DNA from 3 places in the Frateuria sp. GZRR35 genome. Region 3 is predicted to be linked to each of the others. Evidence: predicted binding sites of a transcription regulator. Region 3 holds the regulator's gene; each other region holds the start of a gene.
What was found. The regulator FliA, encoded in region 3, starts transcription of late flagellar genes. The targets are predictions, from matches to a motif close to TAAAGTTTNNCNNNCNNNGGCCGATAA.

Region 1 (4,958 bases), on a different contig from region 3:
GGATGGTCGCGCCGGACACGCCCTGCACGCGGCGGTAGTTGGCTTCCAGCGACTTGACCACCGCCTGCTGTTGCCCGACCAGGCCGTCGACGAACAGGCCCACGCGGGCGCCTTCGCCTTCGACCACGATCAGCAGGCCGTCCTCGATCGTCCGTTTGGCGCCATCGCAGCCGAACAGCTCGTGCAGGCGCAGCACCGGCAGGTATTCGCCGCGGAAGCGGAACAGCTCGCCGCCGCCGGCCACGGTCTTGAGCGCCTCGGGCTTGAGCTGCACCGATTCGATGATCGACACCAGCGGCACGATGTAGCGCTCCTCGCCCACCGCGGCGGTGAGGCCGTCGATGATCGCGAGCGTGAGCGGCAGGGTGATGGTGAACACGCTGCCCTGCCCCGGCCGGCTGCGCACGACCACGCTGCCACCGAGGTCGGACACATTGCGGCGGACCACGTCCATGCCCACGCCGCGACCGGAAAGATCGGTAGTGACTTCGGCGGTGGAAAAGCCCGGCTGGAAGATCAGGTCGCCGACGGCCTCGTCGCTGAGACCATCGCCGCTCTTGATCAGCCCGCGCTCGACCGCCTTGCGCACGATCGCCTCGCGGTTGAGCCCGGCGCCGTCGTCGGACACTTCCACCACGATGCTGCCGCCGCGATGGAATGCGTCGAGCTTGAGCGTGCCCATCTCAGGCTTGCCGGCGGCGCGGCGCTTCTCGGGCGTCTCCAGGCCGTGGTCGATCGCGTTGCGCACCAGGTGCACCATCGGATCGCCGATCTTCTCCAGCACCGTCTTGTCCAGCTCGGTCTGCTCGCCGTGCAGGTCGAGCTTCACCTGCTTGCCGAGCTTCTGGCTCAGGTCGCGCACCAGCCGCGGAAAGCGGTTGAACACCGAGGCGATGGGCAGCATGCGGATGCCCATCACGCTTTCCTGCAGCTCGCGCGCATGGCGGGCGAGCTGGGTCAGGCCCTGCTGCAGCAACGGCAGCCGGGCCGGATCGAATTCCTCGCGGAAGGTGTCGAGCATGGCCTGGGTGATCACCAGCTCGCCGACCAGGTTGATCATGCTGTCGATCTTGTCGATCGCCACGCGCACCGAGCTGGACTCGGCGCTCGTCTCGCGGGTGCCGCGCGCAGCAGCCGCATCGGCGATGTTCGCCGGGGCGGGCGCCGGAGCCGGTGCCGGCGTCACCACGGCGGTCGGCTTGGGTTCGATGGACAGGTCGCACTCGTCTTCGACCCAGTCGAACACCGAGGCGATGTCCTCTCGCCTGACCGGCGCCTTGAGCTCGATGTTCCAGCCCAGGTGGCACTCGGACGGGTCCAGCTTGGCCAGCGCCGGCAGGCGCGAGAGATCGGCCTCGACCACCAGCTCGCCCAGCCCGGCCAGTTCGCGGATCAACCGCAGCGGATCGTTGCCGCCGGCGAGCATGCCCGCATGCGGCTTGAACTGGATTATCCAGGCGCCGGCCTGGTCGCCCGCGCGACGGGCCGGGCCTGCCTGCGCGGGCGCCTCGCGGCCCATCATCGCGGCCAGCTCGCCGCGCACACCGTCGGACGTGGCGTCGTTCAACGGCTCGCCGGCCCGCGCGCGGTCGAACATGCCGCGCAGGCAGTCGACCGAACGCAGCATCAGCTCGATGATCGGTTTGTCGATCGCCCGCTTGCCGCCACGCACCTCGTCCAGCAGGGACTCGGCCTCATGCGTGAAGGAGGCCATCTCCGGGAAGCCGAACGTGGCCGCGCCGCCCTTGATCGAGTGCGCCGCGCGGAAAATGGTGTGCACCAGCTCCCCGTCGCCGCCCTCGTCCAGCGCGAGCAGCGAGGATTCCATCGTATCGAGCCCTTCCAGGCTCTCCTCGATGAACACTTGTTGGAACTGCGCCAGGCCCGCGTTGCTCATGGGTGTTTCTCCGCGCTCAGCCGAGCACGCGCTTGACCGTGGCCAGCAACTGGTCCGGGTCGAACGGCTTGACCAGCCAGCCGGTGGCGCCGGCGGCCTTGCCTTCCATCTTCTTGTCCGTGTGCGACTCGGTGGTCAGCATCAGGATCGGCACGCCCTTGTACGCCGCTCGTGTGCGCAGCTCGCGCACCATGCTGATACCGTCCATCACCGGCATGTTGACGTCGGCCAGCACCAGGTCGAAACCACCGGCGCCCGCGGCGTCCAGCGCCAGCTGGCCGTTCTCCGCCTCGGTCACCTCGTGGCCCGCGCCGCGCAGGGTGTAGGCCACCATGCCGCGCATCGACGCCGAATCGTCCACCGCAAGAATCTTTGCCATTCGTCTTTCCTCAGTTGTTTCAGGCCGCCGCGGCGACCGGTAGATCAAGTGCCTTGACGAGGCCGAGCGTGTCCGCCGCCTCGCATAACGTGCTGCTCGCGCCGCGCCAGCTCACCTCGCAGCCGCGCGAGAGGGCCTCGCGCCGGAACAGCGTCAGCAGCTGCAGCGCAGCGGTGTCCACGCGCTCGACCGCGCTGCCGTCGATCCGCGTTGCCGGTGCGTCCAGCGCGCCCAGCAGATCGGCCAGCAGTTCGGTCTGCGCCGCCATGCGGCAGTCGGCCGGCAGGCCGATCTCGACCGTTTTGGGCTGTTTGAGTTCTCGTTTGCTGCCCATGCTTACCTCCGCTCCTACAGGGCCCCTGCCCAAGCCATATCGGCGCAAGGGCCGATGCCTTTAGCCCGGTGCGGGAGACACCCAAAGCCGCGCGACAAAAACCCGTCGGCCCGCCTCGTTTGCACGAAGCGGGCCGTCGCCCGGGTTTCGGTCAGCCGGAGCGGTTGGTCACGAAGGCAGGCGGCTACTCGTGCTGGAACCAGCCATGTTCGACCGCTGCCCCCTGCGGCAAGCGCGTGCGCTCGCCGGTGACGAGGTTAAAGATCACCGGGTCGGACACCGTGTAGGCGTTCTCGCCCGTGCCCACGTAGTGCTCGCGGTTGGCGAGCAGGCATGTTCCGTCCCTGGACCAGGCAATCGGGACATAGTTGATGTCGGTCGGACTGCTGGTAAGCCGGCGCAGGCGCCGTTCGCTGGGACGGGTCGCCGCATCCATGACGTAAAGGTCGCCGAAGAGGTCGTATGCCAGGCGTTTGCTGTCCGGAGACCACACCGGATTGCTACCGTAGCTGACCAACCCCGACTCGGCCCCGGTCGCAAGCTCGATCAGGCTCAATTGTTCGGCCCGGTCGTAGTTGATATCGACCGCCCAGGCGGCATCCGGCGACAGGAAGAGACGCGAACTGGAAGGCCCGTTCAGTCGGCGCAGGAAAATGCGGGTGGCCAGGCCCGTGCGCACGTTGACCCGATAGATGCTCTGGTCGGTGGGGGGCTCGAGGCCACCGCCGATCTCGGTTTCGCCAAAGAACAGCACGCTCTGGCCGTCCAGCGACCATTGCAGCCTGACGATGAGGGCGTCCTCGGGCAGGCAAAACAGGCGCCGATGGTTTTGCCCTTGCCCACCGACGATGTGCAGGCAGTTGAAGTTTTCGACGTAGGCAATGCCGCCGGGCCCCCAGACCGGCTGGTAACGCAAACCGATACCCTGCGTGATGCGCCTGACCCCGCCGCCCTGGCGATCCATCACCCACAAGTGCGAGCGAGAAAGGCCATCGTCACGCTCCACTTCGAAGACGATGTTCGAACTGCCGGGCGACCAGCCGCCCAGGTAGCGATCCACGCCTTCCTCGGGGGGCATCAGGTAAGCCTCGCGGCCCCGGGTATCGACCACGGCAAAGCCGCTTCCCTTGTATTCGTGGTTCTCCACAAGCTGGCGGGCCACCAGCACAGCATTGCCCTGCGCGACCCCTGCGCGCGAAGGCATCGGCGCGGACAAGCCGGCCACGGTCAGCGCCAGCACGGAATAAACCAAAGCAGACGTTTTCATGCCACGTTCCTCGCGGGTGTGTTCCCCCTGCTTTGCGTGGCTGCCCCGGGCATGGCATGTCCCCGCGAGGCAAATGCCGTGCAGGGGCGAGGCGACATCGAGATAACGGGCAGCCAACGGCTCCGGTACAGTGCGCCGACGCCTCCGACGTCGACGCCTGCGTAAGTTTTTGCGGACGCTGCGCCGGATCCGGTGAAGCGCGCGACTAGGGCGGGTCTGCCTCGATTTCACGCGAATTTCATGGCCGCGGCCGCTGTCGCCCCGGGGCTCAAGTTTTGGTCGGTCTGGTCGATTCCTTTACCGACTGCACGGAACCGGCCCAACCTGCCCGGCCGGCAGGCAGGAGACCCGCGTGATCATCCAACCCACCAGCCTCGCCGCGATGACCTGGGCGGGTGCCGCCTCCGGTGCCGCGTCGGAAAGCTGGCGCGTGGGCACGGTGCTGTCCGCGCGACCGCTCGGCATGGGCGAGCAGGGCCGGATGGTGCTGCAGATCGGCGCGCTCACGGTGGAAGCCGACCCGCTGGGCATTCCGCTGCCCTCGCAGTTCCAGGTACGCGTGCTCGCCATGGGCAACCCGCCACTGCTGGAGATCCTCGCCGGTGCCGGTGCCGACCCACGCGTGCAGCAGGCGCTACGCGAGCGCCTGCCGCAACAGAACGGCTACGCACCGCTGCTGGCCACGCTCGGCGCGCTGGCGCAGCGCCCGGTGCTGCGGCAGCTGCCGCCGGAGGTGCGCTCCGCGCTGGCGCTGCTTGACCAGGGCGTGCGCACGCCGCAGGACATCAGCCACCCCGAAGGCCTGCGCGAGGCGATCGCCCGCAGCGGCCTGTTCCTCGAATCGCAACTCGCGCGCCCGCGCAACAACCCGCTGCCGCTGGGCGACGAAGACTTCAAGGCGGTGCTGCTGCGCCTGGCCGCGCTGCTCGACCGGCAGCCGCGTCTGCCCGCCCACGTCCCGGCCAGCAACGCCGACACGCCGCCGCCGCTGCGCCAGCGTGGCCTGCAGGCGCAGCCGCGCGTACCGCTCGCCATGCCGCTCGCCGACGTGCCCGCGGACGAGGACATCCACCAGTTGCTC
Region 2 (4,958 bases), on a different contig from region 3:
CCGCGCTGCTGTTCGTGGTCGCGCCGAAGGATTTCATTCCCGCCGGCGACAGCGGCCAGTTGCGCGTCAACACCGAAGGGCCGGAGGACATCTCCTACGACGCGATGGTCGCGCGCCAGCGGGAACTGGCCGACATCGTGGCGAAGGATCCGAACCTCGCCGGCTACATGTCCAGCGTCGGCGCCGGTGGCTCGCGTGCCACCGTCAACAACGGCTCGATCCTGCTGCTGCTCAAGCCGGCTAGCCAGCGTGCGCTCGACGTCGACGGCGTGATGGAAGAGCTGCGCCGCAAGTTCGCCGAAGTGCCGGGCATCCGCACCTACATCCAGAACCCGCCGGCCATCCGTGTGGGTGGCCGGCAGAGCAAGTCCGAATACCAGTACACGCTGCAGTCGATCGACATCGACGCCCTGTACGACTGGTCGGCCAAGGTCACCCACGCCTTCGCCGCGCTACCGGGGTTCCAGGACGTCACCAACGATCTGGATTTGAACAGCCCCTCGATCGTGGTCGAGGTCAACCGCGACAAGCTCGCCCCGCTGGGTCTGTCCATGGCGCAGGTGCAGGGGGCGCTCGGCGCCGCCTTTGGCGAGAACCAGGTCTCCACCATCTACGGCGCGGCCAGCCAGTACTGGGTGATCCTGCAGGTCAGGCGCGCGCTGCAGGACGACCCAGCCGTGCTCTCGCGCCTTTACGTCACCTCCGACACCGGCAAGGCGGTGCCACTGGATACGGTGGCCAGCTTCGCGCGCAAGCCGCAGGTGCTCACCGTCAACCACCAGGGCCAGCTGCCGGCGGTGACGGTATCGTTCAACCTGGCGCCCGGCGTGAGCCTGAGCGAGGCGGTCGGCGAGATCGACGACGCCGTGGCGAAGATGGGCCTGCCAGCCACCATCAGCGGTTCGATCCAGGGCACCGCACAGGCGTTCCAGGACTCGATGCAGGGCATGGGCCTGTTGTTGTTGCTCGCGGTATTCGTGATCTACCTAGTGCTGGGCATCCTGTACGAGAGCTTCATCCATCCGCTGACGATCCTCTCCGGCCTGCCGGCGGCGGCGGTCGGCGCGCTGCTCACGCTGGTGTTGTTTGGCGCCTCGCTGGACCTGTTCGCGTTCGTCGGCATCGTGATGCTGATCGGCATCGTCAAGAAGAACGCGATCATGTTGATCGACTTCGCGCTGGAACGGCAGCGCGAGGAAGGCATGGCGCCGGCCCAAGCCATTTTCGACGCCTGCCGCGTGCGCTTCCGCCCGATCATGATGACCACCATGGCGGCCTTCGCCGGCACGCTGCCGATCGCCATCGGCTTCGGCGCCGGCGCTGATGTGCGCCGCCCGCTGGGCCTGGCGGTGGTCGGTGGCCTGGTCGTCTCGCAGGTGCTGACCCTGTACCTGACACCGGTCATCTACCTGTACCTGGACCGCCTGCAGCAGCGCTTTGCGCGCAGCCCCATCGCCAACGCAAAGCCACTGTAGGAGCGCACCTGTGCGCGATCCGGGCTTGCCGCTCCGCCCGGTCGCGCACAGGTGCGCTCCTACAGGAAATGCGGTGGCGCCGTCGGCCGCTTCAGGCCGCGGCGTCCAGCTGCAGGTCGGAAAGGGTGCGGCTGACCTGGGCCAGGCCATCGGCCTGCGCGCGGGCGGCCTCGGCGATCTGGCGGATGCGTTCGTCGACCTGTGCCGAGGATCCGGTGATCGCCTGCATGGCCGCGCCGGCACGTTGCGCGCGGCTGCTGCAGCCGGCCAGGGCGTCGGCGGTGTTCTGCACCAGCGCGCGAATTTCCTTCGACGATTGCGCGCTGCGCTGGGCCAGCGCGCGCACCTCCTGCGCAACCACGCCGAAGCCTTTGCCGAGTTCGCCGGCGTGGGCCGCCTCGACGGCCGCGTTGATCGCCAGGATATTGGTCTGGAAGGCGATCGAGTCGATGACCGCGATGATCTCGGCCATGGCCCTGGCGCGCTCGTTGATGTCTGCGATGGCGCTGACCAGCTCATCCACCAGTACGCCCCCGGTGCCGGCGCTGCCGCTGGCCTCGCGCGCAAGGCGGTTGGCGTTCTGCGCGTCGCCGGCGATCGCCGGCACGGTGTCGTTGAGCTGTTCCAGTGAGTTGCGCAGGGCCTGGGCAGCTAGCGTCTGGCGGGTCACGTCGGTGGCGTACTTGACCACCTTCAGCGGCCGACCGGCGGCGTCGAAGATCGGGTTGTAGCTTGCCTGGATCCAGATCGGGCTGCCATCGCGGCGCACGCGCTTGTACAGCGCGGCGTTGTACTCGCCACGGCGCAGCCGTTCCCAGAATTGCCGGTAGGCCGGGCTTTCGCGCTCGGTGCGCTCGACAAACATGCGGTGGTGCTGGCCGATGACCTCCTCGCGCCGGTAGCCCAAGGCGGCCAGGAAGTTGTCGTTGGCCGCGAGGATGACGCCATCCAGATCGAAGGTGATCACCGCCTGCGCGCGGTCGATGGCGTCCAGCCGGCCTTGCATGTCGGCGGCCTGGAGGCGCTGCGCGGTCACGTCGGTGGCGTGCTTGACCACGCGGCGCACGCGGCCGATCGCGTCGCGGACCGGGCTGTAGCTGCCCTGGATCCACACCTCGCGCCCGTCTGCGGCAAGGCGCCGGTACAGGCCACTGTCGTGGTGGCCCTCGCCCAGCCGCTGCCAGAAGGCCTGGTATTCCTCGCTCTCGCGCTCGGCCGGGTCGACGAACATGCAGTGATGCTGGCCCACCACCTGTTCGCGGGTGTAGCCGAAGGCACGCAAGAAGTTGTCGTTGGCGTCGAGGATCTCGCCCGCGGGGGTGAACTCGATGACCGCCTGCACCCGGTCGACCGCCGCGATGCGGCCAAGCAGTTCGGCGCGTGTGCGCCGCTGGGCGAAGGCGTCACGGACCGCGCGCAGGCGGGACGTCAGGTAGGGCTTGATGCTCACTGTTGCACTCGCTGGTTCGGGCGGTCCCCACCGCCCGGCCGGGCGCCAGGCGCCGGTCGAAACCATAACGGCTCCGCCGGAACGAACTTGAGGCAGATCGGCCGGTCTTGGGCTAGGGTGAAACCTCGACCAGGAGAGCCTCATGACCCGCACCGCTGCCATCGCCCTGACGATCCTCTTCACCCTTGCCGGCGCAGGTTGCGCGACGCGCGCGAGCGAGCCTGGCATGCTCGACGATGCCGCGTTGGCCGCCTATGCGGCCAAACCTTTCGACAAGCAGGCGATGATGGGGCGGACGGTCGAGCTTGGTCGCAACCACGGGCTTCCGGTGGTGGCCGAGTTCCCCTGTTCGGACGTCTGTCCGCAGTACACCGTGCGCATCATCCACTACCGACTGCCCGAGGGCGCCGACTGCGCCAGCGCCGGCGGTGTGGAAAAGACCGTCGGCGTGCCGGTGGCGATCGCCGTGCTGCCGAAAACCTTCTGCGTGCCAAAGGCGCTGGCGGCCAGCGGCGGGTATGACTCCCGCCAGACGCACGGGCGGTGACCGGCCAAACCGCGATTAGCGGCGACGTCCGCCGCGGTCACAGGAAGGACGTGGAAGTGCCCGGTCACGCGTAGGCTGGGCTCCAGCCCACCGATGCCACCGTGCGAGCTTTCGTGCCGGTGGCATCGGAAGGTCGGCTGAAGACCCCACCCCGCGTGTGGCGCGTTACTCTCCCGCGCCGTCGTCGGCGAAGGCGCCCGGCGCGGAGCCGAAATCGCCATCGGCCTGCGCGGCCATGTAGGAGAACGTCGCGTACACCGCCACGTTCTGCGCGAGGTCCTTCGGGTCGATCTTGTCGAAGGTGTCGTTGGCGGTGTGGTGCCAGTCGAAGTAATAGGTGCCGTCCTGGGTCAGCGATAGCGCGGCCATGCCCTTGCCGTGCATCTGCGACAGGTCCGAGCCGCCGCCGCCGGGGCGCTTGGCGTCGTAGGCCACGCCGATCGGCGCCAGCACCTTGGCGATCTGTTCGATCGCACCGCGCGCTTGCGGCTTGACGCTGGCGCTCATGCGCCAGATCCGGCCCGAACCGAAATCCGACTCGGTGCCGAGCTGGAACTTGCGCACCTCGTCCGCGTGCTTCTCGGCATAGGCGCGACCGCCCCAGAGGCCCATCTCCTCGTTGGCGAAGGCGATCACGCGGATGGTGCGGTCGGGGCGCTGCGGCAGGTCGTGGATCAGCTTGGCCGCACCCATGGCGATGGCCACGCCGGCGGCGTCGTCGATCGCGCCGGTGCCCAGGTCCCAGGAATCGAGGTGGCCGCCGATGGCGACGACCTGGTCGGGGTACTTCGCGCCGGTGATCTCGCCGATCACGTTGGCGCCGGTGTACTCGCCCTCGATGCCGCAGTCGAGGTCCAGCTTCACCGTGACCGGCTTGCCGTAGCCGAGCGCGCGCTCGAGCTGGTCGGCGTCAGGGTTGGACAAGGCGGCTGCGGGGATCGACTTGGCCGGGTCGCGGAAGCCGGTGACGCCGGCATGCGGGGTGCGGCTCTGTGGATCGGTGCCGGCCGAGCGCAGCAGGAAGCCGGCAGCGCCCTTGGCCTGTGCGATCACCGGGCCCTGCGTGCGGATCGCCGAACCCATGCCGTAATCGTGACCGTCCTTGTGCCGCTGCATGCGAAAGCCGATGTAGACGATCTTGCCCTTCACGCGCGCCGGATCGGCGTCCTTCAAGGCATCCAGGCTGGGCAGGCGCACCACCTGTGCGGTCAGGCCGCCCTTGGGCGTACCCGGCGAGTAACCCAGCGCGGTCAGTACCAGCGACTGCGGGAAGGGCGAAACGATCGCGCCGCTCTCGCTATGGCGCACCCATTTGGGATAGGTGACCGGCTCGGTATAGACCTTGTCGAAACCCAGCTCCTTGAACTTGGCCACCGCCCATTCCACGCCGCGCTGGTCCGCCGGACTGCCGGCCAGGCGCTGGCCCACCTCGGTGGTGAGCGACCTGGCGATGTGGTAGCCGGTGTCGTCCTGCATCGCCTTGTCG
Region 3 (4,958 bases):
GTGCGCGTGGCGCTGGGCCGCCAGATCGTGCAGGAGATCACGGGCCTGGGCACCGAGGTGCCGGTTATCACGCTGGCGCCGGAGCTGGAGCAGATCCTCATGAATTCGCTCTCCGGCGGCGGCGTGGCCGGTGCGGCGGTGGAGCCGGGCCTGGCCGACCGCCTGCAGCAGAGCGTCGCCGACGCCGCGCGCCGGCAGGAAATGAGCGGCGAAGCGGCCGTGTTGCTGGTCGCGCCGCAGCTTCGCCCGTGGCTCGCGCGCTTTACCCGCCACGTGGCACAGAACCTGCACGTACTGGCTTACAACGAGGTGCCGGACAACCGCAGGGTGCGGCTGGTCCAGGCGCTGGGACGGTAGAGCCGGGATATGAGATTCGGGATTCGAGATTCGCAACAGCCAAGGGCGCCACGGTCATGCGGCCGGCCCGCTTTTAGCGAATCCCAAATCCCGAATGCCGAATCCCGCTTGCGGAGCAAGCCATGAAGATCAAACGGTTCGTAGCGCCGGACATGCGTCAGGCGATGCGCGAAGTGCGCGAGGAGCAGGGCCCGGATGCGGTGATCCTGTCCACGCGCAAGATTGACGAAGGCATCGAAATCATCGCCGCCGTCGATTACGACGAGGCGCTGGTGCGCGAAGCCGCGCGCCACGGCGCAGCGCCCGCGCCGGCCGCGGAGCCGCCGGCGTTGCCGGTGCGTGCTTCCACGCCGCCTCCGCCGCCCCCGCCCGTGCGTGAGGCGCGCGTCGAAACGCTGGCGGTCGCCAATCGTTCGACGCCAGCCGAAGCCACCGCAACGTCTCCCCAGCCCGCTCCCGCGGCAGTGCCGGCGCAGAGGGAACAGCGGCCGGTCCGCACGGAGGCACGCGCTTCGCATGTGGCGCCTTCGGCCCAAGCCGATGGCCTGGGCCAGGCGCAGGCCCGGGCCCGGGCATCCCAGCCGCAAGCCCCGGCCACCGAGACGCCCGCCGAGCCGGCGGTCCATCCGCTGATCGAGCGCGCCGCACAGGACACCGTGCGCATGCGCGCCGAACTGTCCAGCCTGCGCGAGATGCTCGAGATGCAGCTCTCCAGCCTGGCCTGGAACGACATGGAACGCCGCCAGCCGATGCACACCCGTGTACTGCGCGAACTGACCCGGCTCGGCATCGACGCCGACGTCGCCCGCGCGCTGGCCGATGAACTGCCGCCGCAGATGACGCCCGAACAGGCGCGCTACCTGCCGCTGGGCATGCTCAGCCGCGGCATCGCCGTCAGCGGCCGTGGCCGCTCGGACGAAGCCGGCGTCACCGCGCTAGTCGGCCCGACCGGCGTGGGCAAGACCACCACGCTGGCGAAGCTCGCGGCGCGGGCGGTGGTGCGCCACGGCGCCTCGCAGGTCGCGCTGGTCAGTACCGACCATTACCGCATCGGCGCCGCCGCGCAGCTGGAACACTACGGCCGCCTGCTCGGCGTGCGCGTGTACCCGGCGTACGACGCCGACAGCCTGCGCCAGGTGCTGCAGCTGCTGAAGGGCTGCCACACCGTGCTGGTCGACACCGCGGGCCTTGCCGGCAACGACCCGCGGCTGGCCGAACAACTGGACGCGCTGCGCGAGGCCGGCGAACTGCGCGCCTGCCTGGTGCTGGCCGCCAACGCGCAGGCGCAGTCGCTGGACGACGCCGTGCGTGCCTACCTGCCGGTCAAGCCGCACGCGGCGATCCTGACCAAACTCGACGAGGCGCCCAGCCTCGGCGGCGCACTGTCGGTGCTGATCCGCCACCGGCTGGCGCTGGACTACACCACCGACGGCCAGCGCGTGCCCGAGGACATCGCCGCCGCCGACGCACGCCTGCTGGTATGTCGCGCCGCGCAGGCGCTCAAGGGCAATACGCCGGCCGCCGACGAGGCGATGCTGGCCGAACGCTTCGGGACGATGGTGGCGCAGGCATGAGCGGAATCCTTGCAATGAATCAGGCGTGGGGCTTGAAAGACATGTTCAACGCGATCACGGGCGAGCGCGACAGCGCGCCGCCTGCACCGCACCGGCCGCACCAGGCGGTCAATGCAGGCGCGCCGCGCCGCCGCTGCCGCGCGATCGCGGTGGCCGGCGGCAAGGGCGGCGTCGGCAAGACCACCGTGGCGGTCAACCTCGGCATGAGCCTGGCGATGGCCGGGCACGAGGTGATGCTGCTGGATGCCGACATGGGCCTGGCCAACGTCGACGTGCTGCTCGGCCTGGCGCCCTCGCGCCACCTGGGCCACCTCCTGGATGGCACGGCCACGCTGGAGGAGCTGGTGCTGGAAGCCCCGCACGGGCTCAAGGTGATCCCCGGCGGCTCCGGTGCGCGGCGGCTGGCGCAACTGGGCAACGGCGAACATGCCGCGGTGATCCGCGCGTTTGACGAGCTGCCCAAACCACCGGACTACCTGCTGGTCGATACCGCCGCCGGCCTGTCGGACAACGTGGCGATGTTCGCCGCCGCGACCGACGACGTAGTGCTGGTGGTGTGCGACGAGCCCGCTTCGCTCACCGACGCCTACGCGCTGATCAAGGTCCTCTCCCGCGACTTCGGCGTGCGTCGGTTCCGCTTCGTCGCCAACCTGGTGCGCAACCTGGGCGAGGCCCGCGCGTTGCACCAGAAGCTGGCCAAGGTCAGCGACCGCTTCCTGGACGTGGTGCTGGACTTCATGGGTTTCGTGCCGCAGGACGAGCGGCTCAAGCAGGCCATCCGGCGCCAGAGCGCGGTGGTGGACATGTGGCCGGCAGCGCGTTCGTCGCAGGCATTCAAGCAATTGGCAGGTGCGGTCGATAACTGGGAGGAACCCGCGCGCGCGGGCCTGGACCGCATCGCTTTTTTCGGTGGCCAGGCCGTGACGGCGTCGGGGTGGTGACATGAGCGTGGCATCGGAATATCTCCAGCTGCAAAAACAGAGTGCGGATGAGTTGGTGCGCCAGCACGCGCCACTGGTGCGTCGTATTGCCTATCACCTGATGGGCCGGCTGCCGCCCAGCGTGGACGTGGGCGACCTGATCCAGTCCGGCATGATCGGGCTGCTGGAAGCCGCGCGGCACTACGCCACCGACCGCGCCGCCAGCTTCGAGACCTACGCCGGCATCCGTATCCGCGGCGCCATGCTCGACGAGCTGCGCAAGACCGACTGGACCCCGCGTTCGGTGCACCGCAAGGTGCGCGAAGTGGCCGAGGTGGTGCGCCAGATCGAGATCGAGACCGGCGCCGACGCCGAGGACGCCGAGGTGATCAAGCGGCTTGGCGTGAGCGCGGAGGAGTACCACGCGATCCTCGCCGATGCCGCCAGCGCGCGCCTGCTCAGCCTGACCGCGCCGGATGACGGCGACGGCGCGCCCGCCTTCGACGTGGTCGACCAGGGCAACCTGGGGCCGGCCGAGAGCATCGAGCAGGAAGGTCTGCGCCAGGCGCTGATCGACGGCATCTCCGGCCTGCCCGAGCGCGAGCAGCTGGTCATGTCGCTCTATTACGAGCAGGAATTGAACCTGAAGGAAATCGGCGCCGTGCTCGGCGTGACCGAGTCGCGCGTGTGCCAGATCCATGGCCAGGCGATCGTGCGGCTGCGCGCGCGCCTGGGCGATTGGCGGGACGGGAGCGAGGAATCGGACATGGGCAATCGCAAAGGCAAAAGCCGGCGTGCCCAGGCCGATCGCTCCGCCCCGCGCTGAACCATTGACGATCAACCATTCCCCATTCCCTACCAAGAGGAACCAATGGACAAGAACATGAAAATCCTCGTGGTGGACGATTTCTCCACCATGCGGCGCATCGTCAGGAACCTGCTGGTGGAGCTGGGCTTCACCAACACGCTGATCCAGGAAGCCGACGACGGCAACAACGCGATGACCATGCTGAAGACCCAGCCCTTCGACATGGTCGTGACCGACTGGAACATGCCCAACATGACCGGCATCGACCTGTTGCGCGCGATCCGCGCTGAGCCCTCGCTCAAGGGCCTGCCGGTGCTGATGGTCACCGCCGAGAACAACCGCGACCAGATCATCGCCGCCGCCCAGGCGGGCGTGAACGGCTACATCGTCAAGCCGTTCAACGCGGTCACGCTGAAGGAGAAGCTCACCAAGATCTTCGAGCGCCTTGCCGCCGCGGGAGCCAGCGCATGAGCGCCGTCCTGTCCACCTTCGACGAAACCGCGCTGCCGGCCGAGCTGCACGATCTGCTCAACAGCGCCGATGGCGCTGCGTTCGAGCAGGCGCTCGACGCGCTGGTGCGCCAGCGCGAACAGCACCTGTTCCGTGCGCTGGGCCTGCTCGCGCGCGACCTGCACGGCGCGGTCAGCCGGCTCGGCAACGACCTGGCGCAGGAAGGCGTGCCCGGCCGCGTGGCCGACGTGCGCAAGCATCTGAACGACGTGCTGGAGATGAGCGCGCAGGCGGCCCATCGCAGCATCGATTTCGCCGAACGGATGAGCCCCGAGGCCGACGCGCTGGCGCAGAGCGCCGAGCAGGTGCTCGCCTCGGCCGCACCGTGCGATCCGGTCGCCGACCTGGCGCGCCAGGCCAGTGCGTTCGCCGGCAACTGCCGCGATGGCCTCAACGACATGGTGATGGCGCAGTCCTGGCAGGACCTGTCCGGCCAGCGCATCAAGAAAGTCGTCAACTTCATCGAGTCGGTGGAGTCCTCGCTGCTGGAGCTGGTTCGCCTGACCGGCGCGCTGTCCGGCCGCGAGCCGCCGCCGGTGGTGGAGAAGATCTCCGGCCAGGACGAGGCGGACCGCCTGCTCAGCGAATTCGGGTTCTGAGGCGGGGCGGCGATGGACCCCTCGCTCGACGCCGAACTGCGCGACGATTTCCTGGTCGAGGCCGGGGAACTGGTCGAGCGCCTGTCGGAACAACTGGTCGAGCTGGAAGCCAATCCGCGCGATGGCGAACTGCTCAACGCGGTGTTCCGGGCATTCCACACGGTCAAGGGTGGCGCGGGCTTCCTCGCCA

Region 1: the regulator FliA is predicted to act here: its motif matches at 2,647-2,673, upstream of ACFWZ3_RS17125 (STAS domain-containing protein).
Region 2: the regulator FliA is predicted to act here: its motif matches at 2,990-3,016, upstream of ACFWZ3_RS02195 (methyl-accepting chemotaxis protein).

The regions. Positions count from the first base shown of each region.
Region 1 covers NZ_JBHZGL010000022.1:5,651-10,608, forward strand. The annotation lists gene ACFWZ3_RS17115 (chemotaxis protein CheA) at 1-1,897, opposite strand, end outside; gene ACFWZ3_RS17120 (response regulator) at 1,914-2,276, opposite strand; gene ACFWZ3_RS17125 (STAS domain-containing protein) at 2,296-2,610, opposite strand; gene ACFWZ3_RS17130 (hypothetical protein) at 2,795-3,994, opposite strand; gene fliK (flagellar hook-length control protein FliK) at 4,230-4,958, shown strand, end outside.
Region 2 covers NZ_JBHZGL010000001.1:509,263-514,220, forward strand. The annotation lists gene ACFWZ3_RS02190 (efflux RND transporter permease subunit) at 1-1,475, shown strand, start outside; gene ACFWZ3_RS02195 (methyl-accepting chemotaxis protein) at 1,567-2,925, opposite strand; gene ACFWZ3_RS02200 (hypothetical protein) at 3,068-3,472, shown strand; gene ACFWZ3_RS02205 (M20/M25/M40 family metallo-hydrolase) at 3,638-4,958, opposite strand, start outside.
Region 3 covers NZ_JBHZGL010000011.1:13,448-18,405, reverse strand. The annotation lists gene flhA (flagellar biosynthesis protein FlhA) at 1-357, shown strand, start outside; gene flhF (flagellar biosynthesis protein FlhF) at 480-1,931, shown strand; gene ACFWZ3_RS12915 (MinD/ParA family protein) at 1,928-2,872, shown strand; gene ACFWZ3_RS12910 (RNA polymerase sigma factor FliA) at 2,874-3,677, shown strand; gene ACFWZ3_RS12905 (chemotaxis response regulator CheY) at 3,723-4,130, shown strand; gene ACFWZ3_RS12900 (protein phosphatase CheZ) at 4,127-4,768, shown strand; gene ACFWZ3_RS12895 (chemotaxis protein CheA) at 4,781-4,958, shown strand, end outside.